Regions from separate parts of the Mesorhizobium sp. M5C.F.Cr.IN.023.01.1.1 genome, predicted to be linked through region 2. Evidence: predicted binding sites of a transcription regulator. Region 2 holds the regulator's gene; each other region holds the start of a gene.
The links. The regulator PhoB, encoded in region 2, activates phosphate uptake and scavenging genes when phosphate is short. The targets are predictions, from matches to a motif close to TGTCATNNANCTGTCAT.
Positions count from the first base shown of each region.

Region 1: a site for PhoB is predicted at 2,367-2,383, ahead of pstS (phosphate ABC transporter substrate-binding protein PstS). Genes of this name have one in related genera too.
Region 3: a site for PhoB is predicted at 1,490-1,506, ahead of phnF (phosphonate metabolism transcriptional regulator PhnF). Genes of this name have one in related genera too.

Region 1 is NZ_RZSU01000014.1:66,466-70,622, reverse strand. It holds gene EOA78_RS08510 (nodulation protein NfeD) at 1-1,170, opposite strand, end outside; gene EOA78_RS08505 (2OG-Fe(II) oxygenase) at 1,338-2,081, shown strand; gene pstS (phosphate ABC transporter substrate-binding protein PstS) at 2,509-3,603, shown strand; gene EOA78_RS08495 (Na/Pi symporter) at 3,690-4,157, shown strand, end outside.
Region 2 is NZ_RZSU01000008.1:100,020-104,176, forward strand. It holds gene pstA (phosphate ABC transporter permease PstA) at 1-516, shown strand, start outside; gene pstB (phosphate ABC transporter ATP-binding protein PstB) at 529-1,344, shown strand; gene phoU (phosphate signaling complex protein PhoU) at 1,380-2,087, shown strand; gene phoB (phosphate regulon transcriptional regulator PhoB) at 2,104-2,793, shown strand; gene EOA78_RS05835 (ROK family protein) at 2,971-4,157, opposite strand, start outside.
Region 3 is NZ_RZSU01000092.1:5,261-9,417, forward strand. It holds gene EOA78_RS27330 (carbon-phosphorus lyase complex subunit PhnI) at 1-334, opposite strand, end outside; gene phnH (phosphonate C-P lyase system protein PhnH) at 336-947, opposite strand; gene phnG (phosphonate C-P lyase system protein PhnG) at 947-1,408, opposite strand; gene phnF (phosphonate metabolism transcriptional regulator PhnF) at 1,530-2,279, shown strand; gene EOA78_RS27350 (zinc-binding alcohol dehydrogenase family protein) at 2,303-3,319, opposite strand; gene EOA78_RS27355 (ABC transporter permease) at 3,387-4,157, opposite strand, start outside.

The DNA.
Region 1 (4,157 bases), on a different contig from region 2:
CGCCCACAGATAGCTGCCGGTCAGCAGCGCCAGGCCGAGCGTCAGGACGGCGGCGGTGCCGATAACGGCCCACGACATCTCGAAGCCGGGTCCCTCGATCCTGAGCAGCATGGCAGCGCCCAGCAGAAACGCAGCCACGCCTCCCAGCCCAAGGACCACTGTGGGATTAAAGACTTCGACGACGAGGAAGATGATGCCGAGCAGCATCAAGGCAAGGCCGGCATAGCTGATCGGCAGGAGGTTGAGCGCATATAGCCCAAGCAGCAGGCAGATCGTGCCGACCACGCCGGGCGCAACCGCACCTGGGCTGGTGAACTCGAAGACGAGACCATAAACGCCGATCAGCATCAGGATCACGGCGATGTTCGGGTCGGTGATGACGGCGAGAAGCCGGATGAGCCAGCCGGGCTCCAGCGTTTCAACCGGCAACCCTTTGGTCGCCAACACCTCTTTCCTGCCGGCTATTTCCACCGTCCGGCCGTCAGCCAGCTGAAGCAGTTCGGTCGTGTCGCGGGCGACGAAGTCGACGACACGCTCCTGCAGCGCCGCGTTGGCCGACAGGCTGGCCGCCTCGCGCACCGCCTTTTCACCCCAATCGGCATTGCGCCCACGCAGTTCAGCCAGGCTGCGGATCAGGGCAACCGCGTCGTTCGTCGCCTTGGCGATCATCGCATCGCCCGCCGGTGGGCTCTTCTGGTCCTTGCCGGCTTCTGGGGCATTGTTCTTGTCGTCGCCGCCGGGAAAGGATGGCAGCGGCCCGCCCATCTCGATTGGCGTTGCCGCGCCCAGATTGGTGCCGGGCGCCATCGCCGCCACATGGGTTGCGTAGAGGATGTAGGTTCCGGCGCTCGCCGCATGCCCGCCGGCGGGCGCGACATAGCCGATGACGGGAACCGGCGAGGCGAGGATGTCGGCGATGATCTCACGCATGCTGGTGACCAACCCGCCGGGCGTGTCCATCTGCAGGATAAAAACCTCGGCGTTCCGCTCTGCGGCCACCGCCAGCGCTTCCTCGAACTGCATGGCGCTCGCCGGACCGATGGCGCCGTCTATCTCGATGCGCAGCGCAGTCCTCTCCTGGCCGTTCGCCTCTCCGGTTGCGGAAGAGGAACAAACAGCCACAGCGGCTACAAAAGCCGCGGCAATCAGGGCCACACGCGCGAGTTTCACGCTCAAAGCTCCCTATCAGGGATATGGGCCCGATTTTGCCGAAATCCATGACATGGCGGCGGGTGAAAGCAGCTGTGCGTAAACCGTTGGCAGGAAACGGGTGGTCTGCACGCGCCGTTTCACCCATCTGATGAGCAGAGGCCCATCAAGCCAGAGGAGGAAAAGCCATGACCCTTCATTCGATAGGCTCGAAGGCCGCGGTCCCATCGGCGGAAGCGCGGGTCGCCGGATATGATTGGCAGGCATTGGCCGAGGAAATGAGCGGCTATGGCTGCGCGGTGATGGAAAAGCTCCTGACGCCGCAGGAGTGCCGAGAGATCGCCGGGCTCTATCCCGACGAAAGCCATTTCCGCAGCCATGTCCACATGGCGCGGCACGGCTTCGGCAAGGGCGAGTATCGCTATTTCCGCTATCCCTTGCCCGACCTGATCGGCGGCTTGCGCACCGCACTCTACCCGCGCCTGGCCGCGGTCGCCAACGACTGGAACGAGCGCATGGGCATCGCCCAGCGCTACCCGGGCGAACACGCCGCGTTCCTCAAGCAATGCCACGAGCAGGGCCAGACGCGGCCGACGCCGCTCCTGCTGCAATATGGTCCTGGCGACTTCAACTGCCTGCATCAGGATCTCTACGGCGATCTTGCCTTCCCGCTGCAGGTGGCGATCCTGCTGTCCGAGCCGGATAAGGATTTCACTGGTGGCGAGTTCGTGCTGACCGAACAGCGTCCGCGCATGCAGAGCCGCGCCGAGGTGGTGCCGCTGCGCCAGGGCGATGCAGTCGCTTTTGCGGTCCACAATCGCCCGGTCCAGGGCAGCAAAGGCAGCTACCGCGTCAATCTCAGGCACGGGGTCAGCCGGATTCGCTCCGGCATACGCCACACCGTGGGCATCATCTTCCACGACGCGAAGTAAGGGTTGTAGACTTCCTTCTCCCTTCTCCCCTTGTGCGAGAAGGTGGATTGGCGCGCAGCGCCAAGACGGTTGAGGGGTGTTGGACGGAGCGCCAACGTTGCCAAGCTGGAACACCCCTCATCCGTCGCCTTCGGCGACACCTTCTCCCACAAGGGGAGAAGGGTGAGCCGCGCGAGGCGCAACGTTGGAATTCAGTGCATCGGACCCCCAATTCTTCGAGTCCTAAGGACCGGCGGACAAAGCGATTGCGGAAGTCCGAATAAAAATTTCGCCCACAAAGATCTTTGTCATCCAATCGTTAACCAAGGTTCATACGATGAGCGATGTTGTTTCTCGGCCGGCGTTCGCTCGCCGGGCGGATGACTGTTGATATCTACCAAAAACTGAAAACTAGCTATTTGTTTGCGCAGTATAGTCGGGGATCGCCATGATGTTTCCAGCAAGCTTTGCGCTGCTACGGCGCAAATGGGCGAAAATAGCGGAATCAAGTGGCGCCCTCACGCTCGCTGTTGCCTTGATGATCGGGGCCGCTGCACAAGCCGAGCCTATTCGCGGCGCCGGATCGACGCTAGCCGCCCCGATCATCGGCAAATGGGCGACGGCCTACGAGAGCGCCCGCGCCGATGGCGGCGACTATATCTCGCCCGATTGGAAGGTCGACTATGAAATCGTCGGCTCGCTCGCCGGCGTCCTGCGTCTCGACCAGCCGGACATGGACTTTGCCGCGACGGATGCGCCGATCAATGCCGCCGACCTCAGGAAAGCCGGCCGCCAGCAGTTTCCGATCGTGATGGGCGCCATCGCCGTCGTCGTCAATCTCGACGGCATCGGCCCGGGAAGCCTTCGCCTGACGGGGCCGCTTCTGGCCGACATCTATCTGGGCAAGATCCAGTCATGGTCCGATCCCGCGATCAAGGCGGTGAATCCGGATCTGGCGCTGCCCGATCTCAGGATCAGCGTCCTTCACCGCAAGGATGGCTCCGGCTCGACCTTTGTCTTCACGGAGTATCTGTCGGCGGTCAGCGGCGAGTGGGAGAGCAAATACGGCGCCGATACGCTGATCTCGTGGCCGCTCGGCGCCGATGCGGAAGGCACGCAGAACCTCATTCGAGCCGTGCATGACACGAAAGGCGCGATCGCCTATGCCGAATCCGGCCAGGCCCAGCGCGCAAGCCTTTCCTACGCGCTAATCGAGAACAAATCCGGCAAGTTCGTCAAGCCGGAGCCGGAGGGCGTGCAGGCCGCCGCGACATCCATCGACTGGGCGCAAACGACCGATTTCTTCGCTTCGCTGACCGATCGAGACGGCGACGCCGCCTATCCGATCAGCACGGCAGTGTTCGCGATCGTTCAGGTCTCGGGCCGTTCGGAACATCGCTATCGCCGCGTGCACGACCTTTTCCGGCTCGCCTTCGCACAAGGTGCGGGCGATGCCGCCGCACTCGGCTATGTGCCGCTGCCGAAGACGCTCGTCGATCAGGTCGAACAATACTGGGCAAGGCAAGAGCCCGTCGGAAACTGAGCGGAAGAGCCAGGCTGCTGCTCGCGCAGCACCCGAACTGAACGTCATATCGCGCCGTGGTGACGGCTTGTTGGGGACTGCGTGACATGGACATAGATATCTTCAAGGACATCCTCGTGCCGGTGATCGGCGGGTTGGGCATTTTCATGCTCGGCCTCGACTTCATGGCCAACGGCATCCAGGCGCTGTCGGTCAACCGGATGCGCGCCTTTCTCGCCAAGGCTGCCGGAACGCCGATCAAGGGCGTGCTGGCAGGAACATTGATCACCGGCGTCATCCAGTCGTCGACGGCGATGAGCGTCATGGTCGTCGGCCTGGTCAATGCCGGCGTCATCGCGCTTCGACCGGCGATCAGCGTGATCATGGGCGCCAATATCGGCACCACGCTCGGCAACGGGCTCATCGCCCTGCCGCTCGGTCCGCTCGGATTGATCCTGGCCGGCGTGTTCTCGCTGGTCTACTGCTTCGCCAAAAGCGAAAAGGTCAAGAACATAGCGCTCGCCTGCATGGGCTTCGCGCTGATTTTCTATGGCCTCAACCTGATGACCGGCGGC
Region 2 (4,157 bases):
GTGCCTTCGATCGTCTTCGGTCTGCTTGGACTTGCCGTATTCCTGAATTTCTTCGGCATGCCGCGCTCAGCCCCGGTGGTCGGCGGCATGGTGCTGGCGCTGATGACCCTGCCGATCATCATTATCGCCTCGCGCGCTTCGCTGCGCGCCGTGCCGCCGTCGATCCGAGAGGCGGCGCTCGGCATCGGAGCGTCCAAGGTCCAGACCGTATTCCATCACGTCCTGCCGCTGGCGATGCCGGGTATCATGACCGGCACCATTCTCGGGATGGCGCATGCGCTGGGCGAAACCGCGCCGTTGCTGATGATCGGCATGGTCGCCTTCATCGTCGACATTCCCGGCGGCTTCACCGATCCCGCGACGATCCTGCCGGTGCAGATATTCATGTGGGCGGATTTCCCGGAAGCTGGATTCCAGCAGAAGACTTCGGCGGCGATTTTGATTTTGCTGCTGTTTTTGGTCATCATGAACGCCATTGCGGTGATACTGCGCAGGCGCTTCGAGCGGCGCTGGTAAGGGGTAGAGGATATGAACATCATGACGGAAGCCGGCGTCGAACAGAAACTGAGCAGCGCAACCAATGCCCCTTCGATCAAGATGAAGGGCGACAAGGTCTCTGTTCATTACGGCGAGAAGCGAGCTCTGTTCGACGTGGATCTCGATGTCCGCGAGAACCAGGTGACGGCGTTGATCGGCCCATCGGGCTGTGGCAAGTCGACCTTCCTGCGTTGCCTGAACCGAATGAACGACACGATCGATATCGCGCGGGTGAGCGGCAAGATAACGCTCGACGGCGAGGATGTTTACGACCCGAAAATCGATGTCGTCGAGCTACGAGCTCGCGTCGGCATGGTTTTCCAGAAACCGAACCCGTTTCCGAAGTCAATCTATGAAAACGTCGCCTACGGTCCGCGCATTCACGGCCTGGCCAGGAGCAAGTCCGAGTTGGACGGCATCGTCGAATCGAGCCTGAAGAAGGCCGGTCTGTTCAACGAGGTCAAGGATCGCCTGCTCGAGTCGGGCACCGGTCTCTCCGGCGGACAGCAGCAGCGCCTGTGCATCGCGCGCGCCATCGCCGTGTCGCCGGAAGTGATTCTGATGGACGAGCCCTGTTCGGCTCTCGATCCGATCGCCACGGCCCGCGTCGAGGAACTGATCGACGAACTGCGCCAGAACTACACTATCGTCATCGTCACCCACTCGATGCAGCAGGCAGCGCGCGTGTCGCAACGCACGGCGATGTTCCATCTCGGCTACCTGGTCGAGGAGGGCGCAACCGACAAGATGTTCACCAATCCCGACGACAAGCGCACCCAGGACTACATCACCGGCCGGTTCGGCTGAGCGGTCCGGCGAATTTCGAACACGAGGACAGGATCATGGGTGAACACACCGTCGCATCTTTCGACGAGGAACTGGAGCACATCGACAGGCTGATCCGCGACATGGACGAGCTCGCCGCCGCGATGGTCGCAGCCTCGATCCGCGCGTTGCTTGCGTCAGACAATGCGATGGCGCAGCGTGTTGTCTCGGACGACGCCATCATGGATGCGCGGCAGCGCGAACTCGACGATAGCGCGATCACCCTGATCGCCAAGCGGCAGCCGATGGCACAAGATCTGCGCGCCGTGGTTGGCGCAATCCGCATGGCCGGCGATCTCGAGCGCATCGGCGACCTGGCCAAGAACATAGCCAAGCGGGTCAGCGCAGTCGGGCAGAGCGCCACGCCGCGTAATCTGTCGCACGGCATCGACGCGATGGCGGATCTCGTTCTCGAGCAGCTCCGCGGCGTGGTCGAGCACTATGTGTCGCGCAATGCCGGCGCGTTGAAAGAACTGCGCGCCGACGACCAGAAGATCGACGTGAAATACACGGCGGTTTTTCGCGAACTCCTGACCTACATGATGGAGGATCCGCGCAACATCACCGCCTGCACGCATCTGCTGTTCTGCGCCAAGAATCTCGAGCGTATCGGCGATCATGTCACCAACATCGCCGAAAACGCCTACTTTGTCGTGACCGGGCAGCAATTGCCGGCGGATCGCCCGAAGCTCGACGAAACGACGATGTCGGCGCCGGCGACATGACAGGAGTGACCGGCCGATGATCGCGCCGCGCATCATGGTGGTGGAGGATGAAGAGCCGCTGGGCGTCCTCCTCCGCTACAATCTGGAATCCGAAGGCTATCAGGTCGAGGTTGTGACGCGCGGCGACGAGGCCGAAATCCGGCTGCAGGAAAACGTGCCCGATCTGCTGGTGCTCGACTGGATGGTGCCGGCGGTTTCGGGCATCGAGCTTTGCCGGCGCCTTCGGGTGCGTCCCGAAACCGAGCGGCTGCCGATCATCATGCTGACCGCGCGCGGCGAGGAGAGCGACCGGGTGCGCGGCCTTTCCACCGGAGCCGACGACTATCTGGTCAAGCCGTTCTCGACACCGGAATTCATGGCCAGGGTCAAGGCGCTGCTGCGCCGCGCCAAGCCGGAAGTACTGTCCAGCGTGCTGAAGGTCGGCGACATCATGCTCGATCGCGAATCGCACAGGGTCTATCGCAAGAAGAGCGAGATCCGGCTCGGGCCGACCGAATTCCGGCTGCTCGAATTCATGATGCGGCACCCGGGTCGAGTCTTCTCGCGCAGCCAGTTGCTCGACAATGTCTGGGGCGAGACGATCTACATCGACGAGCGCACGGTGGACGTCCATGTCGGCCGGTTGCGCAAGGCGGTCAACAATGGTCGCATGCCCGATGTCATCCGCACCATCCGCGGCGCGGGCTATGCGATCAGGGAAGACTAGGGATGTGCTGATATTCAGGTGATGCCGACCTGCGAACGGCGGCTTCCTGCGCTTTCCGGTGCTCGCGTACCCAAAAGTGCGCTCCGCTCCGGTTCTCGGAACCCACCATTCTCGACTCGGCCTGACCTGAATCTCAACACACCCCAAGTCGCGATCCGGGGATCCCTGCCTTCGAATTCAAGCCACGTTCTTTCCGACCGAGCCGGCTCGTGCCTGGATGCTCGGCGCGAAGATCTCCTGGTCGACGAAGCTCAGCGCCCGCATGGCGCAGCCTTCTCGGATCAGCGGCAGTTCGTTCGGCTCGGTGTCGAAGGAAATCGAACCCGAATGCTGGCCGCCGGCGGTCTGGGCGATGGCCTCGCGCAGGGCCGGCTCGATCAGGTCGAAGGCGGCAGCGCTGGCACCGACCATTGCGACCGGGGCCGGATCGATCAGCGCGAACAGGCTGCCGAGCCCGAAGCCGAGCGCTTCGCCGGCCTTGCGGTAGGCTTCGCGCTCCGGTCCGTCCGTCTCGCGCGCCCGGGCCGCCAGTGCCCGCATCTCGGCGTCGCTGACATCGGCGACCGGCTCGGCGTTCTCGCTCAATTGCCTTGCGTTGCGCCAGATAGCGTAGTTGCCGGCATAAGCCTCGACGCAACCGCGCCGCCCGCAGCGGCAAAGCGCGCCGCCCGGCCGATGAATCATGTGGCCGAATTCGCCGCCTGAGGAATGGGTGCCGGTGAACAGCTCGCCCTTCAGCACCAGCCCCATACCGATGCCATGCGAGAGCAGGATGGCGATGAAATCGTCGCGGTAGCGATCCGGGTCGCGCCAGCGCAGCGCCACGGCCATCATGTTGCAGTCGTTCTCCATGATGGCCGGGATGCCGAACTCGCGTTCCAGAATGTCGGCAAAGGCGATGTTCGTCTGCGGCGTGATCGGCGACCACAACATGGCGCGCGCATGGGAATCGGTAATACCCTGGATCGCCAGCGCGATGCGGGCGACGCTTTGGACGTCGAGGTCGGGGTCTTCGAGCCGGCGCCGGACGATGGCGACACATTCGTCGATCAGCTCGTCGCGCGACATGGTCAGCGTGTCCAGCCGGCGCTGTTCCTCGGCGACCACTTGTCCGGCATAGTCGATGACAGCGACCGACAGGAAATTCAGCGACAACACGACGGCCAATACCGTAGCGGCTTCCGGATTGAGGCTGAGGCCAACCTGCGGCCGGCCACGTTTCAGCGAAACGGTCTCACTCGCCTTGGTCTCGGCCAGGATGCCTTCCTGGATCAGGTCGGAAGAGATCGCCGATATGGTCGAATGGCTGAGGCCGGTGGTTGCGGCGATCTCGGTCCGCGACGGCTGGCCTGCGCGGCGTACGG
Region 3 (4,157 bases), on a different contig from region 2:
GGTCCTTGTAGGTCGCCGAAACGCGCCGCTCGACCAGCATCGCGCCGGTGTCGATCGCGTTGGTGTAGCCAAAGCGTGGCAGCGTCGTGCGATAGGCGCGGACCAGGAAGATCGCCTCGATCATGTCGCCACGCGCCTGAACGATGGCTAGTGCCGCCAATTCCCGGTCGTAAAGCGAACCTTCGCTCATCACTCGGTCGACGCCGAGCGCCAGCTGCTCGACGATCTGGTCTAGGCGAAGCGCCGGCACGGAACGGTCGCCGCGTCGGCGGTCGGCGAGCAGGGAGTGGGCGTTGGCAATGGCCGCTTCGCCGCCTTTTACCGCGACATACATATTACGCCTCCATCGTCTTGATGCGCGTCGTGCGCGGCAGGCAGGCAACGCCGTCGGGGGTGGCAAGGATGATGTCGACGCCACGCGGAAAGCGCTGGTTGTTCTGCTTCCATTGTTCGACGAAGTGGCGCGGCATCTGCGCCGGCGCGATGGTTGCAGTCTTTTCGATGCCGGGACCTTCGAGCAGCAGAGGGGCGCCTGAAACGAGATCGCTCACCTGCAGGATCAGCGTCGTGGAGCGGTCGGGATAGTCCTGGGTGCCTTGTGAAAAGCCGTCGAGCGCCATCATCTCGGCCGGCGTGGCGATCAGCGCGAAATGCGCATCGGCTGGCGTGTTGGCCAGTGGCGCGCCGGTGTGGAAGCCGAGCCAGGATTTCACCGCTGCTGGGGCCTGCAAAACGAGGTCGAACCAGAGCGGCGTGTCGTTGTCGCACAGCGCCAGCGCGATAGCACCCGCGGTGGCCGACAGCGGCGCCGGCGGGCGGGCAAAGACCGGGAGGGGCTGCAGGGTGCCCGGCCGCGCCATCGCGTCCATCACGGCGCGGAATACCGTCTGGGCGTCGAATACCGGATCGGCAAAGCCGCCCTCGATCGCTTGCGTTGCGATGTCCATCAGTCTTCTCCGCGTACCATGGTGAAGAAATCGACCTTCGTTGCCGCCGTCTCGGCGCGCCGCCGTTCACGTGCGCTGGCCAGTGCGGCCTGCAACGGCGCAATGAGTTTGGTCTCGACTTCGTTACGGCGGGTGGGATCCTGCCAGAGCGCGTCGGCTATCGCCGCCAGCCTTGCCTTCTGCTTGTCACGGCCGAGCGCGTAGCAATGGCCGATTTCTCCTGAGGCAAGCCGCACCGTCGCGCGGGTGACCGTCGCTTCGCCGACATTGAACGGCGCGCCGCCGCCGCCGATGCGGCCACGCACGGTGACCAGGCCGGTTTCGGGACCGCGCAGGAGTTCCGCTTCCGAAGGCAGGCCGGCTTGGTTCCAGAGGCGGACGATATCGTCACCGGTCGATTGCGCTAGGGTCGCCATGGCGGCCTTGCGCTCAGCCTGATCGCGCGCTTCCTGTCCTCGCATGGCAGCCATTCCTTCTCGTTCCGAATTTGTATAATGATGTGGACAATTATACAAATTGTACCTATTCTCTAAAGCGTGTCCATGACGGATCGATGACAGGGCGAAAAGATTGGGGCAAGAGATGATCGGTCAGCAGATGGCCAGCAGCTTAGAGCGGCGCACCGGCATCTCGCTGTGGCGGCAGATAGCCGACCAGATCCTCCATTCGATCGCCGTCGGCGACTTTGCCGAGAATGCTGCGCTGCCACCGGAAGTCGCACTGGCCGAGCGCTATGGCGTCAACCGCCATACGGTGCGCAGCGCCATCGCAGCACTGGTGCAGGATGGCGTGCTCAGGGCCGAACAGGGGCGCGGCACTTTCGTGCTTTCGCGCAAGCGCCTGTCCTATCCGATCGGCGCCCGCACCCGTTTTTCGGAGGGCTTGCAAGGGCAGGCGACGGAGCGCCGCAGCGTGCTGCTAGAATCGGCGGTCGAGCCGGCCAGCCGGCGTGTCGCAGAAGGCTTGGGTCTCGCCAAGGGTTCCAGCGTCATCCGCCTCGAAACACGCGGCGAAGCCGACGGACAGTCGGTCTCGCGCGCCACCGGCTGGTTCGACGCGAAACGCTTCGCAGGCATCGAGACCGCTATCGCGGAAACTGGATCGGTGACCGCCTCGCTCCAGCGTTTCGGCATCAGTGACTATCTCAGGCAATCGACAGTGCTGTCGGCGCGCCACGCAGATGCCGCCGATCTCGCCGATCTCGATCTGCAGTCCGGCGCCATCGTGCTGGTCACGGTCGCCGTCAACGTCACGCCGGACGGCCAGCCGATCCAGTTCGCCGAAACGCGCTTTCCGGCTGAGCGCGTCGAGCTCAAATTATCGGCGCGGTAGGTAGGTGCGCGTCTATCCCGGTCTCATCCGACCTGAATGACCGCCTTGATCAGGCCGGATTTCTCATGCGCCCAGCGGGCAAGGTCGCGCGGCGTGTCACCAAGCGTCGTGCGATGGGTGACGAGCTTTGCCAGCGGCACAGCACCATCGCGGATCGAAGTGGCGACATGGTCGAAGTCGGCGCGCAACGCGTTGCGGCTTCCGATCAGCGTCATCTCGCGCTTGTGGAATTCGGGATCGGAAAAGACGATATCGTCCTTGACGACGCTGACCAGGACCAGCGTCCCGCCATGCGCGACTTGGGCGAACGCCGAGTGGACGGACTGGGTGTTGCCGGTGGCATCGAAAACCACGTCGAAGCCTTCGCCGCCGGTCGCCTCCCGCACCAGATCGATTGCCGATCCCTTCGAACCGTCGAGGGTGGCAAAGCCGAGTTCGCTTGCGGCGAAATCCAGCCTCTCGGCACTCGTGTCGAGCAGCGTCACGTCGAGACCGGCGATGCGGGCAAACAGCGCCGTGCCGAGCCCGATCGGCCCGGCGCCGATGACCAGCGTGCGCGCGCCTCGGTCAGCCAGCGAGCGCCGCACGGCATGCGCCCCGATCGCCAGGAATTCGACGGCGGCGGCATCCGCCAGCGACAGGCCGTTTGCCGGATAAAGATTTTGCGCCGGCACCAGGATCCGTTCGCACATGGCGCCGTCGCGGTGGACGCCGAGCACCTCGATCTTCACGCAGCAATTCGGCTTGCCTTGCCGGCAGCCGATGCATTTGCCGCAAGCGAGATAGGGATTGATGATCACCGGTTCGGCGCCGGCGAGATCGACGCCTTCGCCGGCCTCGATCACAGTGCCGGAAACCTCGTGGCCCATGATGCGAGGATAGGCGAGGAACGGATGCTTGCCCTCGAAGATATGATAGTCGGTGCCGCAGATGCCGACATGACTGACCGCGACCAGCGCCCAGCCAGAGGGCGGAGTGCCTGGCGCCGGGCGGTCTTCCAGAACAAGCTCACCGGGCGAGCGGCAGACGACGGCTTTCATACTTCAATCCAGTCTGTTCATGAAACCGCCGGCCCGCTAGCGCCGGGCCGGCGGTCGTTAATATGGACTACTTGCCGCGGCGGCGCAGGCCGTCGAAATAGACGATGACGATAATCAGCACGCCGGTAATGATGCGCTGCCAGAAGGCATTGACGTTCAAGAGATTGGCGCCGTTGTTGATGGTGGCGAGGATGAAGGCGCCGAGCAGCGGTCCGTGCACCGAGCCGACGGCGCCGAACAGCGAGGTGCCGCCGATCACCGACGAGGCGATCGCCTGCAATTCCCAGCCCTCGGCCTGCGTCGGATTGCCGATGCCGATGCGCGACGCGAGCAGCACGCCAACGAAAGCCGCGCACAGGCCAGACAGCGTATAGGCCATGTAGATGGTGCGCTGGACGTTGACACCGGACAGACGCGATGCCTCGGCATTGGAGCCGACCGAGAACAGATAGCGGCCCCAACGGCTGTGATGCAGGAAGACATAGGCCGGGATACCGACGAGGATCACCATCCAGAACAGGTTGGGGATGCCGAGGAAGGAACTGCGCGAGAAAAGCTGGAAGGCATCGTTGTTGATCGAAATCGAGTTGCCGTTGGTCATCAAAAGGCCGATGCCGCGCAAAGATGTCAGCGTCGCCAGCGTGATGATGAAGGGCGGCAGGCCCATCTTGACGATGCCGAAGCCGTGAAACAGGCCGATGGCGACACCGACCAGCAAGGTGAGCAGGACGGCGAGGAAGATCGGCACGCCGGCATTGATCAGCATCGCAGCGATGACGGTTGCAAAGCCAACGACGGCGCCGACGGAAAGGTCGATGCCTCCGGTGATGATGACAAA